Regions from separate parts of the Glaciecola petra genome, predicted to be linked through region 2. Evidence: predicted binding sites of a transcription regulator. Region 2 holds the regulator's gene; the other holds the start of a gene.
What was found. The regulator LexA, encoded in region 2, represses DNA repair genes until DNA is damaged. The targets are predictions, from matches to a motif close to TACTGTATNNNNATACAGTA.
Positions count from the first base shown of each region.

Region 1: a site for LexA is predicted at 4,771-4,790, ahead of recN (DNA repair protein RecN). Genes of this name have one in related genera too.

Region 1 is NZ_JAVRHX010000001.1:842,786-853,895, forward strand. It holds gene RM552_RS03800 (methyl-accepting chemotaxis protein) at 1-1,150, shown strand, start outside; gene RM552_RS03805 (Na+/H+ antiporter NhaC family protein) at 1,234-2,547, opposite strand; gene RM552_RS03810 (outer membrane protein assembly factor BamE) at 2,597-2,950, opposite strand; gene recN (DNA repair protein RecN) at 3,042-4,715, opposite strand; gene nadK (NAD(+) kinase) at 4,872-5,747, opposite strand; gene RM552_RS03825 (3-hydroxybutyrate dehydrogenase) at 5,852-6,628, opposite strand; gene RM552_RS03830 (alpha/beta hydrolase family protein) at 6,662-6,925, opposite strand; gene RM552_RS03835 (E22 family MetX-like putative esterase) at 7,007-8,170, opposite strand; gene RM552_RS03840 (GntP family permease) at 8,310-9,602, opposite strand; gene grpE (nucleotide exchange factor GrpE) at 10,157-10,852, shown strand; gene dnaK (molecular chaperone DnaK) at 10,940-11,110, shown strand, end outside.
Region 2 is NZ_JAVRHX010000002.1:434,079-445,188, forward strand. It holds gene ilvA (threonine ammonia-lyase, biosynthetic) at 465-2,000, shown strand; gene RM552_RS09750 (LiaF domain-containing protein) at 2,020-2,673, opposite strand; gene plsB (glycerol-3-phosphate 1-O-acyltransferase PlsB) at 2,852-5,284, opposite strand; gene lexA (transcriptional repressor LexA) at 5,525-6,145, shown strand; gene coxB (cytochrome c oxidase subunit II) at 6,459-7,577, shown strand; gene ctaD (cytochrome c oxidase subunit I) at 7,581-9,206, shown strand; gene RM552_RS09775 (cytochrome c oxidase assembly protein) at 9,236-9,862, shown strand; gene RM552_RS09780 (cytochrome c oxidase subunit 3) at 9,880-10,758, shown strand; gene RM552_RS09785 (DUF2909 domain-containing protein) at 10,760-10,966, opposite strand; gene RM552_RS09790 (SURF1 family protein) at 11,017-11,110, shown strand, end outside.

The DNA of each region.
Region 1 (11,110 bases), on a different contig from region 2:
TACGTTAGCACGCAGATTTAAGACACTTGGTGCCGCGCTTGTGCCATACAGTAGTCTTGCATGTATAGCAGGGCTGGTTTCCGGGATATGGTCTGGCAATCTATTATTAGGTTTGGTATCAGCTTGTTTTGTACTGGGTACCGGCAGCTTTGCGTTAGTTTTACGAAACAAAGAATTTAATTCAATTTTAGCATCTGCTTCTAATTCGTATCACAACCAAATTGTGGCGCAAACATATTTTGCTGACACAGGCCGAATTGCCGAAATAAAACTCGCACTTAAAGTCGAAGCCGCTAGAGGTCAAACTGCCATCACTCGAATTTCAGACAATATCGAACCGCTGGAACAAATTGCGCTTGAGCAATCGGAGTCTGCTAATAGCACTAACTTGTCAGTGACTCACCAAGAACAAGCGACTCAGCAAATTGCCTCCGCGATTACTGAAATGTCGCAAGCGATTACCGAAGTAGCCAGCAGAGTGGATTCAAGTAAAGCGTTAGTCAACGATGCGAATGGTCAAATAAGCGTTGGACTCGACGGTGCTATAGAAGCGACAGAAACAATAACTTCCTTAAGGGATTCTGTCTCGTCAATTGCGGGTTCTGTAAAAGCATTATCTGACTCAACTAATGAAATAAGTAATGTGACTAGCACTATAACCAGTATTGCTGAGCAAACCAACTTATTAGCCTTGAATGCCGCAATAGAGGCAGCTAGAGCGGGTGAACAAGGGCGAGGTTTTGCAGTAGTCGCTGACGAAGTAAGGTCATTAGCCACTCGAACAAGAGAGTCGACAGAAGAAATTCACGCCATTATAACTACCCTTGTTGAGCGTTCCAGTCAAGCTGTGAACGCATCAGAAGCTGGGGTAGAGAGTGCGACCGCAGGTATTGAAAAGGTCCAGAAAACCCAACAACACTTTAACGACATCAATCAAATGATGGATTCAGTTGCCGATATGACCATAGAAATGGCAAGTGCAACAGAAGAACAAAGTAATGTGTCTGCACATATCGATGAACAAATCTCACATATCGCAGAGTCAGCGTTACAAACTAAACAAAACTCAGAGAGTACAAAGCTTACAAGTGACAAACTAAAAGAGACGATAGAGCAACAACGCTCGTTAGTCATGCGTTTCCATAGATAAGTGAAAAAAAAACACAAACGCTAAACGTCAACCAAAAAGTCGAGTAGCAACTGTCCAACAAAGCGATTGCAATGAAGTTTTATTTAAATTCTTTTGGATTTATCATCAAGGCTTTTAAATTTAGGTAAACCACTTGCAATTGCTAAGACACCGAATACAAGTATTAACGCCGGGTACCAACAATATTTGATTAACGCTACGGGGGATACGTTGCACATCACTGCCGCCGTCAGTAACTGTCCACCATAAGGTACTAGTCCTTGAAAACCGCATGAAAAGATATCTAAGATACTCGCAGAACGCCTTGGGTCTACGTTGTATTTAGTTGAAATTTCCTTGGCAATCGTACCAGAAGAAACAATGGCGATGGTATTATTAGAAGTGGCGATGTCCATACAACTGGCTAAGCTGGCAATACTAAATTCAGCACTTTTTTTGCTCCGAATTCTTTTGGTTAATGTTTGCATTAACCATTCCATGCCACCATAAGCCCTCATTAAGCCAATAATACCTCCAATCGTTAATGCAATAATAGCCAAGTTCTGCATCCAACCCATACCGGTTTGCAAGGTACTGAGCAAACCCTCTATATCGAATTGGCCTTTAATAAGTCCGATAAGGCTTGCTGATAATATACCTAAGCCTAATACTGCCATCACATTTAGGCCAATTAAAGCGGCAAAGATGACTAGGAAATAGGGTATCACTAACCATAAATTGTAAGTGTGTAAAGTGATGTTAGAAGTATCGGGAATATCTATCAATAATAATAGTAAAATCGTTACCGCTGCCGCTGGCGTTACAATTAATATATTTGCTTTAAATTTATCAATAAGCTTAACACCTTGGGTTTTAGTGGCGGCAATAGTCGTATCCGATACAAATGATAGGTTGTCACCAAACATAGCACCGCCAATGACAATACCAGCTGCAAGTGGTGCCGAAAAAGATAAGCTATCAGCCAAGCCAATACCTACTGGTGTAATTGCCATAATGGTTCCCATCGAGGTTCCCATGGAAAACGCGATAAAGCTACTGATGATAAACAGTCCAGGTAGTAAAAATTGCGAGGGAATATATTGCAAAGCCCAATTTACCGTGGCATCGCGGGCACCAATTTCTATTGTGAGGGAATAAAAAGCGCCTGCTAATAAAAAAATGATTGCCAATAGAATAATATTTTTATTGCCTGCACTGACGCAGAAAATATCAATTTTTTGTGCGATATTGAGTTTATTAGACTGTGGGTTAAGTGAAAACGCATAAGCTGAGCTTAGCAGCAGCGATACCAAAATAGGCATGGTATTAAAATCTTGTGAAACCACACCTGAAACAACCACCAGCAAGACCGACAATATAATTGGGCTTAGTCCAATAAATTTGGGTGTTGGAGTCATTATTGTTATTAACCTTGCGCAGTGGCTTGTTTAGACTCAGTTTACTTTTTTATTGCTCTAGCGGCGTATTAAAGTCTTCAGGAGTTTCAAAATCACCATCCAATGATGCAATTTTATTGTCTTTAAATGTGATGACTAACTCTTTTCGTATGTCCTCACCTCTTTTACGCATGCCTCTTTTCATATCATACACGTAATACCAAGTGTCATTATCAAAGCTGTCTTGAACAACTGGGTTGCCTAAAACAAAAATGACTTGCTCTTTTGTCATATCAACGCGAAGTTTATTTACATCATCTTGATCCAAGAAGTTGCCTTGTGGAACATCTATACGAAATATCCAGTCTGTGCATGCACTTGTTAACAAACAGACGACAAATATTAAGACTAATTTTAATTTCATGGTTTACCTTTATAGTTTTTGCGCGTGCATCGTAACTCACCTGCCTAAGACCATTCAAGTACAAATTGGTTCTAAATAAAGGTTCATGTCATTACAAGCTTAATAGGTCTTTGGCATTTGCGATTGCAGTATCGGTTAATTCGTCACCCGCTAGCAAGCGGGCTATCTCATTTACACGTTCATCTTTAGTTAATTTTAAAAGATTAGTTTCAGTCGTTTTGCCATCGGTACTTTTACTCACAAAAAGCTGGTGATGAGCTTGTGCTGCAACTTGAGGTAAATGAGTAACACACATTACCTGCGCTTCTTTTCCAAGCTTTCTTAATAATCTCCCGACTAAAGCTGCAGTGGGTCCACTAATACCGGTATCGACTTCATCGAATACCATGGTAGGAATATGATTTTCTTTTGAACATATGACCTGTATCGCTAAGCCTATTCTGGATAACTCTCCGCCAGAAACGACTTTTTCAATAGGCTCTAAAACTTGACCTGGATTAACTGACAATAGTATTTCTACTAGATGATTACCATTTTTTGCTGGCGCTTTATTATCAATCTCATTTACAGACACTTGAACAAGAGCATGGGGCAGATTCATTTCTCTGATAGAAGTTTGAATTTCATTAGCAAGTGCTGCTGCTGAAAGCTTTCTTGCTTGAAATAAAGCATCTGCCGCCTGTTTGTAGTTGGCTTCATGGCTAAGAAGCTCATCTTGCAACGTGATTAAGTTGTTTTCTTCCCCTTTGATTAAGCTTAATTCATTTACCAACTCCATGTGCATTTGGAAAAGGTTTTCAGGACTAACCTTATGTTTCCTTGCAATATCCAAGCATTCAGAATATCGATTTTCTAGCAAAATAAGCTGTTCTGGATCAGCTTCAATTGTATTTTGATAGTGTTTTAAATCGTTACAGGCTTCTTCAAGTTGCGCCAAAGCACCATATAAACTTTCACTCACATTTTGCACGCTATCGTCGTGCTGTATGATGTCTGAAACAGCTTTGATACTTTGGTTGATTAAAGAAAGTGCATCAGAATTGTCGGCACTTTCGAGGCACTCTAAGGCACGTTCGCTGTTGAGTAAAATATCTTGGGTGTGATGCAGTTTTTTCACCTGATTTTCGAGTTCTTCAAATTCATTTTCAGTCAAACTGAATTCATCGAGTTCTTCAACTTGATAAGCCAACAATTGCATACGCTCTGCGCGTTGTTGGCTCTGTTGAGACATTATATCAAGCTGTTTTTTTGTATTAGTGTAGGCGGAAAATGCTAGTGCTAGTTGTTCAGTAAGCGGGGCATGCTTGCCATATGCATCTAACACACTGCGTTGGTTGTCAGTTTTTAGGAATTCGTGATGTGCATGTTGTGAGTAAATTGCGCCGAGAAAAGTTCCCAAGGTTTTTAACTGCGTTAAATTAACTGGTATGCCATTCACAAATGCTTTTGAACGGCCTTCAGCGCTGATAACTCGACGAACAAAACATTCATCAGGGTTGTCGTCTTGGGCCAGCTCATGTTCATTTAAGTATTTTCTAGCACGTTTGAGTTTACCAAGGTCAAAATGAGCCACTACCTCTGCTTTGTCGGCTCCAGTTCTTACTGTATTTGATTCTGCTCTATTTCCAAGGCACAAACCCAAAGCATCTAAGGCAATCGACTTACCTGCGCCGGTTTCCCCAGTTATAGCGGTTAAACCAGAGCCTAGCGTTAGTTCTACTTTTTTAACAATGGCTAGATTTTTTATCGCAATATGAACTAGCATAATTTGCTACCTTTAATCTGAAATATTCAACACATAAGCGTGTTAATCAGTAAGTTACTGTTTATCTATACAGTATACTAAACAGTAATTAAATCAATGTAAAGGCACTTTTATAACCCATCCATTCAATGCAGTGCAATAGAACAAAAGTACATATTAAAAAAGGCGGCTGCCCCAATTAAGTTTTGTTCTTAATACATTGAAATAAGAATATTCAGGAGGATGCACTAACGATAAATAATTAGGACTTTTCTTTATTGTGACAACATCGCCGGGAGCCAATGAAATGACAACGTGGCTATCGCAACTTATTTGTACGTTATCTGAGTTTTTATCAGAAATTTTTAGTCTTATCTCTGAATTAGCATCGACCACAATTGGACGACTACTAAGCGCATGTGGAAACATCGGAACTAAGGTCACAGCATCGAGATGCGGCACTAATATTGGTCCGCCACCAGAAAGAGAATATGCAGTAGAGCCGGTTGGAGTGGCAATTATCATGCCGTCAGACCGTTGACTAAATACAAAGTCATCGCCAATGTGTAATTCAAATTCCATCATATGGGCGACCTTGCTATGGTGCAACACAATTTCGTTTACAGCCACGTGCGTGCTTTGAAGTTCGTTATTACTATGCACCTGAGCTTCTAATAAAAAGCGTTCTTCACGATGTAGTTCATCAGCAAATATATGCGCGAGTTGACGTGATATACCCTCTGGATTAATGTCTGTTAAAAAGCCTAAATTACCACGATTTACACCAATCACATCGATCGAAAAACCAGCTAGCACCCTGGCGGCGCCGAGCATATAGCCGTCTCCACCAACAACAATAGCCAAATCAGCCTGTTCGGCAATTTCTTGCATAGAGCAAACGACTAAAGATTTATCGTCAATTGAATCACGAATACGCTGTTCGATTAAGATATTACACTCGCGCGATGCAAGCTCTTCAACCAGAATATTTAAGCTTGTATAGCTTGCCGAGTGGCTTGGTTTACCGATAAGACCAACGGTTTTATAACGCATCTTTTACAACAGCACCTTTTCTAACGAAAATTTAACATCCATAACTGAAAGGTACACTTAAGCTTGTGCGTCTGGCAAGCAAATTCGCTGGTTTTTTTTAATTGTCAACGCGCTGTCCAACCACCATCTAGAACTACATTCTGTGCAGTCATGTTTTTAGCCGCATCCGACATTAAAAATTCGGCAGTCGTGGCTAACTCGTCAATCTCAATAAATGCTTTTTTGGGCATGGGAGCTAAAAATATATTGTTGACTACTTCTTCTTCAGACATGTTATTGGCTTTAGCTTGATCACCTATTTGTGCTTCAACTAATGGTGTTTTCACATAAGCTGGGCACAAAGTATTAATAGTAATATTATAATCACCGGTTTCTAATGCCACTGTTTTAGTAAAACCGACAAGTCCATGTTTAGCTGCGACGTATGCTGATTTAAACGGCGAGGCGACTATAGAGTGGATGGAGCCAACATTTATAATACGCCCATAATTTTGCGCTTTCATTTGTGGCAAAAAAGCTTGGGTAAGTAAAGCTGGACCAACTAACATCACATTTATCAATAGTTGCCACTTGTCGGCCGGAAAATCTTCCAGCGCACTCACATGTTGAATACCGGCATTGTTGACTAAGACGTCAATTTTAGTATTACCCAGTAAAGCGGGCAGGGCTGCTATCGCCTCAGCATCAGTAACATTTATTGCAATTGCACGAGTGTCAGTTCCATATTGACTCAAGGCTTCAGCCGCCTTATGTGCGGCATCTTTGTTAATATCAGCAACCACAATATTATGACCTTGTTGTGCCATATAAGTCGCGATACCAAAACCTATTCCACTGGCGGCACCCGTAATTAATATTGTTTTAGGTGTAATTTTTTGCATGATTTTTCCAAGTATAAAAATGCGTTATTGCGTTTATTGGCTACGATTAAACACAAATTGAGGCAAATTTAATATAATTTGGTGAATCGCCTTAATTTGTTTACCGTCTTTGTTAGCGTAATTTTTATCTGTATATCCCCACCAATCCCAACAAGCTTGTGGATTCATTGGAAACATAGCTGACTTCCTAATTTGCGGATACATAACTATCATATTGTTGTTGGCCGCCCATTCGTTTAGCCCTGTCATAGTGGCATATTTGTCACCAACAGTGTCTATTGCATCGCCCGAAGACAAACCAGATAGAGATGTTTGTGAATATTGAATTATACTTTTTAACTCATTATTTGTTCACGCAGTTTCGCAAGAAACTTGTCTTCATTTAGTTAAAAACGCGTTAATTGTCTCGTTATGTTCTGCAATCCCTGCTACACCTTCCAAATGGCCTCGGCTATTCTCTTTATTACTTTCGAGATAACGCAATTGCACAGCATGGTCTTTATCTTGAAAATAATTGGCAAGCTTTTCTGCATGGTAAGGCATTAAAAGAAGGTCATCGCTAGCGGGTATCAGTAAGACTTTGGCTTTAATGTTAGCTAAACCTTCTTCTAAACTACCTTGCATACCAGTGATGAAAAGCTGATTCGCTCTAACCAGATATATCAAATGATTCGCGTCTATTAAGTCAGCTCGAGCGCTAGCACGCTCATACAACCAATTGACGATACTAGGTTTTGCTTTAATATCTTGAAGAATATTTTCATCCAATACTTTAAAGTCGATTTGCTTGCCGATTTGATTGAAAAAAGCGGGATGCAAAGCTGATTGTGTTATCAACGCTAAGGCATGTGTGAGGCCAGCTCGCGGCCACTCTTCTTTAGCAAATTGATAGTAGTCACCGTCTCTGTAATTAGCATCTAGAGTAATAGGGACTACCCATTGTTCTAAGGCAGCAGTCGTCCATGCATCAGCACTGCCTGAACCAATCACAGATATCAGTCTATCTACCCAGTCAGGATAAGTACTTGCCCATTCAATAGCTTGCATTGATCCCATTGATGGTCCAGCAACTGCATGTAGTTTAGAAATTCCCAAACTTTCTAATACCAGTTTTTGCACATTCACAAAATCGCGTATAGTAACAATCGGAAAATCCAAGCCATAAGGCTTTCCAGTGTCTGGATTTATTGTTGCGGGTCCCGTGGTAATAACATCTTTGTCAAATGCACTTACATTGACTAAAGAATCTACACTGATAACAAAAAAAAGATTGGTATCGATGGCTTTGTTTGGGCCAATAATACTGTCCCAATAACCTACTTCAAGGTCGCTTTCTGTGTATTTGCCTGCAGCATGAGAATTTCCGGTAAAGTAATGAGTAATCAAAATAACATTGTCTTTATTTTTATTCAGATTTCCATAACTCTCCCAACCAACATCTACTCTTTTTATTGTTTTCCCACCGAATGTTTTGAAGTTACGGGTAGTAAATTGTTTCTTTTCTATGAATGGCAGGCTTTGAGTTTGATCTGTTGATGTCATTAACGGGTCTTTTTCTGTTTGGTTTGAATTATTATTTTTTTGTATCATCTGTTACCGAAATGCCTGCATGCATACTAATGATGCTACATAATGCCAGTATCGTTAGGTGCAATGTTCCGAAGCTCTTCATAGCTTATGCCTATATAATAAATAGGGCAATGGCAAGACTAAGCCCAATTAGAGGGACAATGACAGTTAAGATTGCCATTGGCCCGTAAGCATTTTGATGAGTTTCATGGCAAATTGCTCTAATTGTGGTGACAACATAACCATTGTGTGGAAGCGAATCCAAGGCGCCAGAAGAAATAGACACTATTCGGTGTAATTGTTCGGGATTTACACCTTGGTCTAAATAATAAGGGGCAACTTCAGGTAACGCAATAGCTTGGCCCCCCGAGGCGCTGCCGGTCAGACCTGCAATTACACTCACTGCAATCGCAGCGCCTATTAATTCGTTACCAGGAATTTGGGTCATTAAATCCACTGTGTTTTGAAAGGCGGCAGTTGTTTTAGCAATGGCACCAAAGCCTACAACGGCTGCCGTGTTTCCAATCGCAATTAAGGCGCCAGTTGTCCCCATATTTATTGCTTCAGACATATTGTTGAAATAACGGTAATTGACCGCCATGATAGTGATAACACCACCTCCTAAAGCAGCAATTAGTGCAAATTGGGCGTAGGCTTCGTGCAATAAAAAAGAGATCAGCAAAACCACCAATAAAGGGACGAGCCCAGTTAAAGGATGTGGATAATCACGCTCTTTGATTTCTGGGTCAATTGATTTTGCTTGAAAAACTTCGCCATTAGCGACGGCAATCCGTACCATACGTTTTAACCACCAAAATCCTAGCACCGCCATGAGGATAGCCACCACTAAACTGACTTCCCATGCTGCAAACGGCGAAGTGCCAAGGTATTTAATTGGGATCCAGTTTTGAATTTCTGGCGAACCTGCCGACGTCATAGTAAACGTAACCGAACCAAAAGCTAATGTTGCGGGTATGAATCGCCGGGGTAGGTTGGCATCTTTAAATAAACTTAATGCCATTGGATATACGGAAAATGCGACTACAAAAACAGATACGCCGCCATAAGTTAATAACGCACAAGCGGCAACAACAGCAAAAACGGCATGCTTGTAACCTAGCTTACTAATAATTGCACGGGCAAGAGAGTCTGCGGCTCCGGTATCTTCCATAAACTTGCCAAATATAGCGCCGAGTAAAAACATAAAAAACCAAGACGCCACAAAACCAGAAAAACCGGACATATACGTGACCACAAAGTTACTATCACCAGCAAACACCGGCATGTGGTTACATAGTGCTACAATAAGCGCACATAGAGGCGCGGCGATGAACAAATTCATGCCACGTATGGTTAACACTATTAATAATACCAGCCCTCCAATTAGGCCAACTAAACTCAACATATTTTTTCCTAGGCGTATTTAAAATACTTAACAATAGGGAATTAGCGCTAGCTGCATTAAAGCTTGTTACCTTTAAAAAAGTTGTCTACTTAATAATAAGATTAGCACTAAATGTTACCTGTGACCGCAGAACGAAGAGCACTAGTTAGTGTAAAGTGTGCAATATCCAATCTGCAAAGCCAATAGTACGATGGTACTAGTTCATATTGTGGCATTTTCGCTACAATTTGTGTCATAGAAAAGGCCAACCAAATTGTGTGGTTTGTGTTGTTGTGCCAAAAAATGCCCAAGAAGTGCAATGTATACCCAATGTCAAAGAATATACCGATGACGGGAGTTTGTTTGCTTTAATTCCTAAAATGGCGACAACAAATAAAATAAGAATATAAGCAAGGGCAACAGCAATTAAGGTCTAAATTGAAAACATATTTAGCCAAGCTCGCGTAGTTTTATAAAAAAAGTCTAATTTTGTTCTTGAAGCATACTAAACAATCCCCATTATAGCCGTCATTGGCAAATGTTCATACACGAAAAAGTAATAAGCGAGACATAGCATGAATACAGAAAATGCGGGTAATAGAGACGGACAGAATATTCAAGCTGAATCGTCGGAAAATAGCGCGACTAATGAAAACGATAGTAATCAAGAGTATGTCACTAGTGAGAACAGTGATTCTCAGGTTAAAGAGGATGCATCTGAAAATATTGATGCTACTCAAAACTACGACGAACAAGAAATCGACTGGAAAGCTTATGCAGATGAGTTAGAAACTAAACTGAGTGCTGCCGAAGCGAAAGTTGATGAGCAAAAAGATTCAGTTCTAAGGGCTATTGCTGAAGGCGAAAATGCGCGACGCAGAGCTGAACAAGAAATTGACAAAGCACGTAAATTTGCGCTCGAAAAGTTCGCCAAAGAATTATTGAACGTTGTAGATAACCTAGAGCGCGCTACCTTAGCAGCAGATGCTGAAAATGAAGCGATAAAGCCTTTATTAGAAGGCATAGAATTAACCCAAAAGTCTTTTATTACGACTTTTGAAAATGCGGGTTTGAAGATTATTGATCCTCAGGGCGAAAGCTTTAACCCAGAACAGCATCAAGCGATGTCTATGCAAGAAACTGATGAGGTACCACCAAATACAGTGATTGCAGTGATGCAAAAAGGCTATTTACTAAATGAACGTTTATTGCGACCAGCAATGGTAATGGTTTCTCGCGGCAGTACTAATACCGTAGATACTAAAGCATAAAGAAATAAAAAAATATTAATCACCTATTGAAAATAGGGTTACTAACCCCACTTAGTGGGAAGATGAAAGAATTTGGAGACACATATTATGGGTAAAATAATCGGTATAGATTTAGGTACAACTAACTCATGTTTAGCGGTACTAGATGGTAAAAGTGCAAAAGTTATCGAAAACGCAGAAGGTGAGCGTACTACGCCATCTATTATTGCATATACACAAGACGGCGAGACCTTAGTAGGGCAGCCTGCAAAGCGTCAA
Region 2 (11,110 bases):
GTCCCCGAATGCTTTTTACTTATTATTTTGAGACTCTTTTCACTACAAAAGTCTACTTTATGGAACCTATTCTACGATATTTTTTTAATAAGGTATACTTTTTTATATCTAGGAATAATTTACGATACTTGACAAGCTTTAGATCTAAAATTTTTTTCAATAATTTCAAAGATGTTTTACATTCTAAGGTTTTTAACTATTTTAGAATAATTTTGTGTTTCAGGACACTGTTGGGGCTTCGCTAAGTAAGAGATTTCTTTTCTAAAACCCTATTTATGTTGGGCTTTTTTCATTATTGACGAATTATGTTCAAGTATCTAAGCCTGGAAATTAAAATTAAAAACAACAAGCGTTACCCACATTTAATGTTTACAATATCTTATAAATATAAAAAGGAGAGACTGATGCCAAATTTGGGTTCAGTAGTAGTATATATCCGCAACTTGATACGTGAGCAGAATTAGATGATGAGAACTGTTTCTGAATATTTGGTAAACATACTTAAAGCCCCAATTTACGATGCTGTTAAAGTAAGCGATACAAGCAAGCTCGAAAGCTTATCAAAACAGCTGGGTAACCATATTTTCTTAAAACGAGAAGACCAACAGCCGGTTAAGTCCTTCAAATTACGCGGAGCTTACAACTGCATGGCTCAGTTAAGCAATGAGCAAAAAGCCGCTGGCGTTATCGCTGCTTCTGCTGGAAATCATGCACAAGGTGTTGCATACGCAGCGAATGCGATGGGCATTAAAGCGACTATCGTGATGCCTGAAACCACCCCCGATATAAAAGTAAATGCAGTCAAACACTTTGGTGGGGATTTTGCGACTGTCATTCAGCATGGCACCAGTTTTGATCAAGCGAGCGCATATGCTAGTCAATTATGTACAGAAAAATCTTTGTCTATGATCCCTCCTTTTGACCACCCTGACGTCATTGCTGGTCAAGGGACTATTGCCAAAGAACTCCTAGAACAATTGAACCATATTGATATTTTATTTGTTGCTGTTGGTGGAGGGGGATTAGCTGCTGGTATGGCAGTGTTTATAAAACAAATAAAACCTGAAATTAAAATTATTGCTGTGGAGTCAGAAGAATCCGCTTGCTTAAAAGCTGCGCTCGAAGCAGGTAAACCTGTCATGCTTGATCATGTTGGTATTTTTGCTGACGGTGTTGCAGTGAAAATAATTGGTGAGGAACCATTTGAGATATGCAAGCAATTTGTCGATGATGTGATGACAGTATCAAATGATGAAATATGTACCGCTATTAAAGATATTTTTGATGACACCCGAGTGATTGCAGAACCTGCTGGTGCGCTGTCGATTGCCGCTATCCGAAAATATTGTCGAGAGCATGAGACAGTAGGTAAAAGCATGGCCGGAGTGTTATGCGGCGCTAATATCAATTTCCATACTTTGCGTTATGTGTCGGAGCGGTGCGAGCTAGGTGAACAGAAAGAAGCAGTATTCGCAGTAAAAATCCCTGAAACTAAAGGTGCGTTCAAAGCTTTTTGTACGCTACTAGGTGGAATAGTAATTACCGAATTTAATTATCGTTTTAGCGGTACCGAAGAAGCACATATTTTTGTGGGCGTAAAGCTACGAAATGGCGCTGAAGAATTTGCAGCTTTGATGAGTAAACTGACTTCCAAAGGGTATGATTGTTTTGATATGTCACAAAATGAACTTGCGAAATTGCATGTTAGACACATGGTAGGTGGCCGCCCAAAAGTACAATTTGAAGAAAGTGTTTTTAGTTTTTCTTTTCCTGAGTATCCTGGGGCATTGATGCACTTTTTAAATACTTTGGGTGAATCTTGGAATATTACCTTGTTTCATTATCGTAATCACGGCGCCGCTCAAGGCATGGTATTAGTTGGTTTTGAACTGAGTCATGAACAAAGAGCTAGTTTCCAGCGCTATTTGGACGAACTCGATTTTGACGTCCGAGAACATGTTAATGATCCAGCTTATGAGTTCTTTTTATCCGCTCGCTAGTTAGCCCCAGTAGAGGCATTTACATCTTGTTTGGATCAAACATTTCTTTCATTTGATTAGCAAATGCAATAAATTTTTCTTTCACAGTAGTGCGAATTTTAATCGTCAAGTCACTTAAAATTATTACGCCTTCCACAGTGATTGTTGGCGCTTGAGAAGGGGCTATAGACGCAGCGCGGTTTTTTACACTGCCCAATACGCAAACCGCCTTAGAAACAATATTAACGTTTTCGGGCACAAAAATTCGCTCGCTACCCATGAAGCTAATTATTTTAATACGCACATTGGGTGAGGAAAACCGAGCATCAGTGAAATCTATTTTTGCGCTACCAAGAATAGAGTACACTTTGATTAATTTGGGTACTTCCCATACACCGCTACGGTCAGTTTCAGAAAGAACACTTATCATGTTTTCGCTTTCTTCAACTTCATTGTTGGCATAATTGACCGAGAATTGTTTTTGCTTATGTTGTTTTATTGTGTCATCAGGAGCGTCTGATAAATCTTCGATTTCATCTAGCATTGCCTGATTACTAGTCGCCGCAATGACTTTATCGAGCCTGCGCTCAAACGCTTCATTTGAGATAAAACCATGACTGTAGTTATGAATGAGGGTATCGATAACTTCTTCTTTTACCTGTTCTCTTGGGCGATCTTCTAACTTTACAGTCATTTTTATGTCCTTTAATTCTATTGGCGATTTTAGGGGGTTATTTCAGCCATGAGTCCATTTAAAAGCATAGCGCGTGCCAAAAATAAAATGATTTAAAAACAATGACCTATGTTTTTTGGGATTCATTCTGTTGAGTAAAATCACTACAACTTAGTGTATTTCGCAAAAAAATATGAGTTTAAATGCGTTCCAAATGTTGAATAATTTCTGGCCAAACAAGAGGTTCAATTGCATCTTTCAAAGTCTTACTCGCATCAGAAAAACCTAAGCTACCGTCTTCGTGGCTTTCAACAAGCTTGTTTTCGCGTAAAGCATTTACAAAAGTACCCAATACATTCTTGTCATAAAACTCAGGCGAGTGCATTCCAAATAAAATAGACAGTCTTTCTGCAACAGTAGTTGATTGGCGTTCTAATTGTGAGCGGCCAATATTTTTTTCGGTTTCTAAGACCCTTAATACAACGGCATACCGCTGCCAAGTCTCTTGCATACTCCGACTCATTAACCAAGCACTGTGAAATCCCTTCGAGCTTGTTTCAGGTATGCTAATTAATTCGTCAGACTGCTGCAAAAAGCCTTGTTGAAGTAAGTAAGGTAATAAAGAATCAACGTATGCAATGGCTTGTTCTATGTTCATATGCATAAAAAACTCACGCTTTAGCATTGGATATAGATCTTGAACTAACCCTAACAATGCCGATTTGCTTAATTTCTTATGGGCGAATACAGCTGCCATTACCAAGCTAGGAAGCGCAAACATATGCATAATGTTATTGCGGTAAAAGGTAAGTAGTAGAGCATTGTCTGGTTTGGGAGAAACCATTTCACCATACTTATCTTGGGTTTGTTGAAAGCGATTTAAGGCTAAGGTGCGATTAACAATTTCGCTTGCCTCTGCACTAGGGAAAGTAGCATCATCACTATATGGATTAGCTTTGAATATTGCCAAAAAGTCAGTGACGGCGGTGACTAATTCGTCTTTACTCATAATTTGTGTTTTAGATGACAATAAGCAAAAGGCTAATAGTGCAGTCCCATTTAATGCCGCATTTTTATTAATTGTGGTCATTATTTTGGTGGCAAGATTATTCACGGTAGGTGTTAGCCATTTGGGCTTTTTGTCGCCTTCAGGAATTTGTTCACGCCAGTCAGATACTTGTTCATCTAAGTATGTATGCAAGGCGATAGGTTCGCCAAAATTGACATAGCCATGCCCATAGTTTTTTAATTTTCTGATAGCAGAGAAAACTTGAGTAGGTGACTCTTTCTTCTTGGATTTTCCTTTGAGTTCTTTTTGGTAACTCTTAACTTCCATAACGTGCTCATACCCAAGGTAAACGGGCACGATAGATACGGGCCTTTTTACGCCTTTGGTTACAGCTTGTATGGTCATGGCTAGCATGCCAGTTTTGGGAGGTAGTAAACGACCTGTTCTGCTACGACCGCCTTCAGGGAAATACTTAACGGAGTAACCTTTATTAAACAGTAATTCTAGATATTCTCTAAATATTGAACTGTATAGCTTATTGCCTGCAAAACTGCGACGTAAGAAAAACGCCCCGCAGCGCCTAAAAATTGGGCCAGCTGGCCAAAAATTTAAGTTAATACCGGCAGCGATATGTGGCGTGACCAATCCTTCATGATAAATCACATAAGTCAGCAATAAATAATCCATATGACTTTTATGACAAGGTACATAAATAATTTCATGTCCATTGGCTGCTAATTCGCGCACTCTTTCTGCATGCGATACATCGATACCGTCATATATCTTGTTCCAAATACGCGTTAATAATCGGTCGGCAAGCCGTATTAGACCTTCGCGATAATCGGCAGCTATTTCGTCCACATATTTAATTGCTTTCTGCCGGGCTTTTTCTGGGCTGAGTTTTTTCTGTCGACTTTCTTCTTCTATCGCTTGTTTGACCGCTTTTGCGCCAAGTAACGAGTTATGTAGTGTTTCTCGTTCTAATAATGTTGGGCCACTTAATGTTTGTCGTTTACGCTGGAAATGAGTGCGTGCCACTCTTATTAATTTGTGTGCTATTTGTTGGTCACTGCCTTTTAAAGAAGCCATTTCCCGAGTTGAAACCGGTTTTGAATAACTAACAAAGTTGTCACGACCAAAAAATAAAACGATAAATGCCTTACGCAACCAATTTGGAGAAGCTTTTATGGCTAAAAGCTGTGCAAATCCAGATTTTTCCTTTCCTGCTGAGCGACCCCAAGAAATAAAAACCGGTACGACTTGGGCATCAAGGTCTTCGAATTCTCTATGCAAGTTAAACATTTTGGTGAAATTTTCTTCGATCGTGGTTGGCTTAATACGTTTAGTAAGAAGACTTTGGGGACGATCTAAATAATAACTACGATTATGCTCTTGGTTGACTAGGGTTAGTGGTTTGTTAGGAGCGGGTAAACCTAGCGCTTCGGTTGACTTTTGCAGTGCTATAGCATCAGTAAAAGATTTGGTTTGTAACAAGTATACAATAGGGCGAGTTTTGTCTATCCCCAGTTCGTTTGATAAATCGTTTGGCACGCTTTTTACTGACACCATCCAGCCGATGGGGGCGGCGATCAGTTTTTTGAAAAAGAGACCTATCGAATTCATAACTACTCCATTGTCGCCTTTGTACAGGCCATTTATGCCCGATATATTAACAGGCAAAGCCGCCATCTGCCTAGTTATATGGGGCCAAGTTAACAAAATAGAATACCATGGGTTAAACATATTTTTGCTATTCAGCGCATGATTTGATGTTCGTTGCTTTATTTTGGGTGGAAAAATAAAGTTGCTTCTAAAGCAATACTGGATATACTAGCAACAACTGTATAGAAAAACAGGCTGTTTATGCGTCCACTAACACCACGACAACAAGAAGTTCTAGATTTAGTCAAAACAACAATGATTGACACAGGTATGCCGCCTACTCGAGCTGAAATTGCGCGGCAATTAGGTTTTAAATCTGCTAACGCAGCAGAAGAGCATCTAAAAGCCCTAGCAAAAAAAGGTGTGATTGAAATTTTGCCTGGTACATCTAGGGGCATTAAATTAAATGTTGATTTGGAAGATGAAGTTGAAGAAGGTTTACCATTGATCGGTCAAGTAGCCGCAGGTGAGCCAATATTGGCACAAGAACATGTCGAAAATCGTTTCAAACTCGATCCAGCCATGTTTCATCCTCGCGCCGACTTTTTGCTTAGAGTAAAAGGCGAGAGTATGAAAAATATTGGCATAATGGATGGCGACTTGTTGGCTGTTCACAAAACTGACCAAGTTAATAACGGTCAGGTTGTGGTAGCCCGAGTTGATGAAGATGTTACAGTCAAACGTTTTGAGCGAAAGGGTAGCGAAATTTTACTGCATGCAGAAAACGAAGAATTTGCGCCAATACGGGTAGATCTTGCTTCTCAATTTTTCACGATTGAAGGTCTTGCAGTAGGCGTTATTAGAGATCACGCAGGATTATAAAACATACTATTGAGTGTTAAAAATATTATTAGATCACAAGGCAACGATTAAAAGTTGCCTTTTTTGTACATAAAAGTTTCCTTCACCACGAAAAACTCGAGCAAAACAGAAGAAAAAAGTAACAAAAAACTAGACTCTTAACCTGATTTGTCCGATGATTATATAGGTATTTACATAATCAAAACAATTGCATTACTAGTTATTAATCTAAAGTCGAAAAAATACCATGAAAGCACTGCCGCTTTTTATGGTATTAGAGTTGTAATGCATAAATGGGAGTCCTAGTGTGAAGCTTGTAAAATTCATTTCGTGGTTGTCTTTGGCAACAGTCGGCTTTTCAGCAATTGCAGTCGAGACCGGAAGATCCGATCTTAACTTACGCAAAGGTGTGTCTGATATTAGTCATCAAGTTTATGATTTACATATGTTGATGTTCTACATCTGTGTAGTAATCGCTGTGGTCGTGTTTGGTGTCATGTTTTATTCCATGTTCGCTCACCGCAAATCTACAGGAGCGAAACCGGCTAATTTCCATGAAAGTGTGAAAGTCGAAATCGCGTGGACTGTCATTCCATTTCTAATTCTTATTTTTATGGCGGTTCCGGCAGCGAATACCCTAATTGATATGGAAGACGTCAGTGAAGCAGATATAACAATTTTGGTCACTGGTTCCCAATGGAAATGGCATTATGAATATCGTGAAAACGATATAGATTTCTTTTCTGTGCTAGCAACTCAGCCCGAGCAAATAGCCAATAAATTCGACAAAGGCGAAAATTATCTTTTAGAGGTTGATCGTCCCTTAGTTATACCAACTGGGAAAAAAGTCCGTTTTTTAATTACCTCTGACGATGTTATCCACAGTTGGTGGGTACCAGATTTCGCTGTCAAAAAAGATGCGAATCCTGGTTTTATCAACGAAGCTTGGACTAATGTAAACGAACCGGGTATTTACCGCGGTCAATGCGCCGAATTATGCGGCAAAGACCATGGGTTTATGCCGGTTGTAGTTATTGCTAAAGAACCCGCTGAATATGAAGCATGGGTAAACGAACAAGAAGCTATTGCGCGTAGAGCAAGAGAAGAAGAGCAACGCTTGCTTGCGATGAATATGAGCATGGAAGAATTAATGACCACAGGTGAGCGAGTTTACAAAGCGGTTTGCGCGGCATGTCACCAAGTCAACGGTGAAGGTTTACCCGGTGTGTTCCCAGCTTTGAAAGGCTCCAAAATGGCGCTTGAAGATATCGATGGTCACATCGATATTATCGTGAACGGTAGCCCGGGTACGTCGATGGCTTCTTTCGCGCGTCAATTAACGATGTCGGAAATAGCCGCAGTGACAACATACGAGCGAAATGCTTGGGGTAACAACACTGGCGATATGGTTCAAGCCAAAGATGTCAACGCAATTATGAATGGCGAGGAGTAGAGTATGTCAACTGCCACTGAAAATGTTCAAGATACACCTAGCACTGACCATGGTGCTGCCGACCATCATGATGACCACCATCATCATATTCCAAAAGGCATAACTCGTTGGTTATTTACCACTAACCATAAAGATATAGGCACTCTCTATTTGTGGTTTGCTTTTATCATGTTCTTGGTAGGCGGAGCCATGGCAATGGTGATTCGTGCTGAGTTATTTCAACCTGGTTTACAAATAGTAGAACCCAACTTCTTCAATCAAATGACCACTGTGCATGGATTGATCATGGTATTTGGTGCGGTTATGCCAGCCTTTACAGGATTGGCAAACTGGTTAGTACCGATGATGATTGGTGCGCCAGATATGGCGCTTCCTCGCATGAACAACTGGAGTTTTTGGATACTACCATTCGCTTTCCTAATATTACTTGCATCTTTGTTTATGGAAGGCGGCGGTCCGGCATTTGGTTGGACTTTTTACGCACCTCTGTCTACTACTTATAGTGGTGACAGTACTGCATTGTTTGTTTTTTCAGTGCATATCATGGGTATTAGTTCAATTATGGGCGCGATTAACGTTATTGTGACCATTTTCAATATGCGTGCTCCTGGCATGACATATATGAAACTACCGATGTTTGTTTGGACTTGGCTAATCACGGCTTTCTTGTTAATTGCGGTTATGCCAGTTTTAGCAGCTGCGGTAACAATGGTGCTTACCGATAAGTTCTTCGGTACCAGTTTCTTTGATGCTGCTGGTGGTGGTGATCCGGTAATGTTCCAGCATATATTCTGGTTCTTCGGACACCCAGAAGTATATATTATGATTTTGCCAGCTTTTGGAATCATCTCGCATATCGTACCAACCTTCTCGCGTAAAAAACTGTTTGGTTATGCATCGATGGTTTACGCTACGGTCTCTATTGCCTTACTTTCATTTATTGTATGGGCGCATCACATGTTTACTACTGGAATGCCAGTGTTTGCTGAAATGTTCTTTATGATAGCGACTATGCTTATTTCGGTGCCGACTGGTGTTAAAGTATTTAACTGGGTAGCGACTATGTGGCGCGGCTCTATTAGTTTTGAAGTACCCATGCTATTCGCCATTGCATTCATTGTTCTATTTACCATTGGTGGACTGTCGGGCTTAATGCTTGCAATAACACCTGTTGACTTCCAATATCATGATACTTATTTCGTTGTTGCTCACTTCCATTATGTATTGGTAACGGGCGCAATATTCTCGATTATGGCAGCTGCGTATTACTGGTTACCAAAATGGACGGGTAAAATGTTTGATATAGGTTTGGCTAAGGCTCATTTTTGGTGTTCTTTAGTGTCGGTCAACGTGTTGTTCTTCCCAATGCACTTTGTAGGTTTAGCTGGTATGCCTCGCCGTATACCCGATTACGCATTGCAATTTGCCGATTTCAATAAGTGGATATCGGTGGGTGGTTTTGCATTTGGTTTATCTCAATTAATCTTCTTATGGTTACTGATTAAAGCATGTAGAAAGCAAGGTGAACCTGTCTCGAGTCAAGTTTGGGAAGGAGCCGAAGGTCTTGAGTGGGAAATTCCTTCTCCTGCGCCTTATCATACTTTTGAAACGCCACCAGTGGTTAAGTAAGAATAGTTAACGAGTTAACAGTAGTTTCTATGACTAATCAAAAAATCGATATTAGTAGCGCTAACGAGCAAGAGTCTGGTTTAAATAATCAAACTCTTGTTCGAGAGCAGCCTAACCACAGTAAAACAGTTGGCAAAATACTGCTGGCAGTAGTGGGTATGTTTGGTTTTGGTTTTGCGTTAGTCCCCTTGTACGATGTTTTTTGCGATATTACTGGCATAAACGGCAAAACGAGTAACGAAGCTGCAGTTTATGAAGCAGTAGAAGTCGATACCAGTCGAATGATAACGGTAGACTTTATAACCAGAACAAATTCGGGCATGCCTTGGGAGTTTGAAGCTCAAACTCAGCAAGTGAAAGTCCATCCTGGTAAAATGAGTGAAGTTGCTTTTTATGTGCGTAATCCGACAAAACGAGACATAATCGCACAAGCTGTGCCATCTGTGTCACCGGGAACTGCTTCACTTTATATGAACAAAACGGAATGTTTTTGTTTTCAGCATCAACCTTTAAAAGCTGGTGAAGAAGCAATTATGCCGATGGTATTTTACATCGACCCTCAACTTCCAGAAGACATCACATTTTTCACATTACAATACACTTTGTACGACATTACTGAATCTGCTCAACCTGCAGACGTAGTGGCGATGAATTAAAGATAACGGAGAAAAACATGGCTCAAGAACAATATGAAAAGTACTATGTGCCCGAACAAAGCATTTGGCCAATCGTTGGTGCGGTAGCTTTATTCCTAATAGCGGTAGGAGCGGGTAACTTTGTTATTGAATCTACCAGCGATAAAACTGGCATTGGTGCTTATACCTTAATCGCAGGTTTAGCCTTACTGTTAATCATGCTTGTTGGTTGGTTTAAAAATCAAATTGACGAATCCATGAGTGGTATGTACAGCGCACAACTTAGCCGCTCTTATCGACAAGGGATGTCTTGGTTTATTTTTTCTGAAGTTATGTTCTTTGCCGCTTTCTTTGGCGCATTATTTTATGCACGTGCTATCTCAGTGCCATGGTTAGCTGGAGCGTCTAACAACGCAATGACTAACGAAGTGCTTTGGCCTACATTTGAAGCTATTTGGCCTTTGGTTACTACTCCAGATGGCAGTACCACACAAGCAATGCCATGGGGTTTACCAGCAATCAATACCGCCATATTGGTTGTGTCGTCAGTTACCTTGCATTTTGCGCATGTTGGTCTTGAACAAGTTAAGCGCACGCAATTAACGGTGTGGCTATCGGTTACTATTATTCTAGGTATAATATTCCTAGGTTTGCAAGGTTATGAGTATGTTCACGCTTATCAAGAATTAGGGCTTAAACTTGATTCTGGTGTTTATGGGAATACTTTCTTCTTGCTAACAGGTTTCCACGGTATGCATGTAACTCTGGGAACCATTATTTTGATTGTTCTTTTAGGTAGAGTACTGAAAGGCCATTTTACACCCGATGAGCATTTTGCGTTTCAAGCTGGCAGCTGGTATTGGCACTTTGTAGACGTTGTATGGATTCTCGTTTTCTTCTTGGTATATGTATTTTAATTTAGTATGGTCGCTGGTTTAGTTCTATTAGACCGGTGGCCATAGCAATCAATAATAAAATCATGATTGTGGCTGAGGCGATAACGCGTCGGCCAAGAAACTTGCTCATTGGCTCGGTAGATTTTCCCTTCAACATGATCATCATTGCTTTAAACAAGTTAAACACCATAAAAATTAGCAATACAATCAAGACTATTTTGATGACCACAGCTTTATCCCTTTTTAGTTCAGATATACTTTAAACCCTAGGTAATTGTAATGCCAAGCAGTAAAAATAGCCAAACATTCCCTTACATCGCTTGTGTGCTGGCGTTCATTGCGATTGCCATTATGATCGGTTTGGGTATATGGC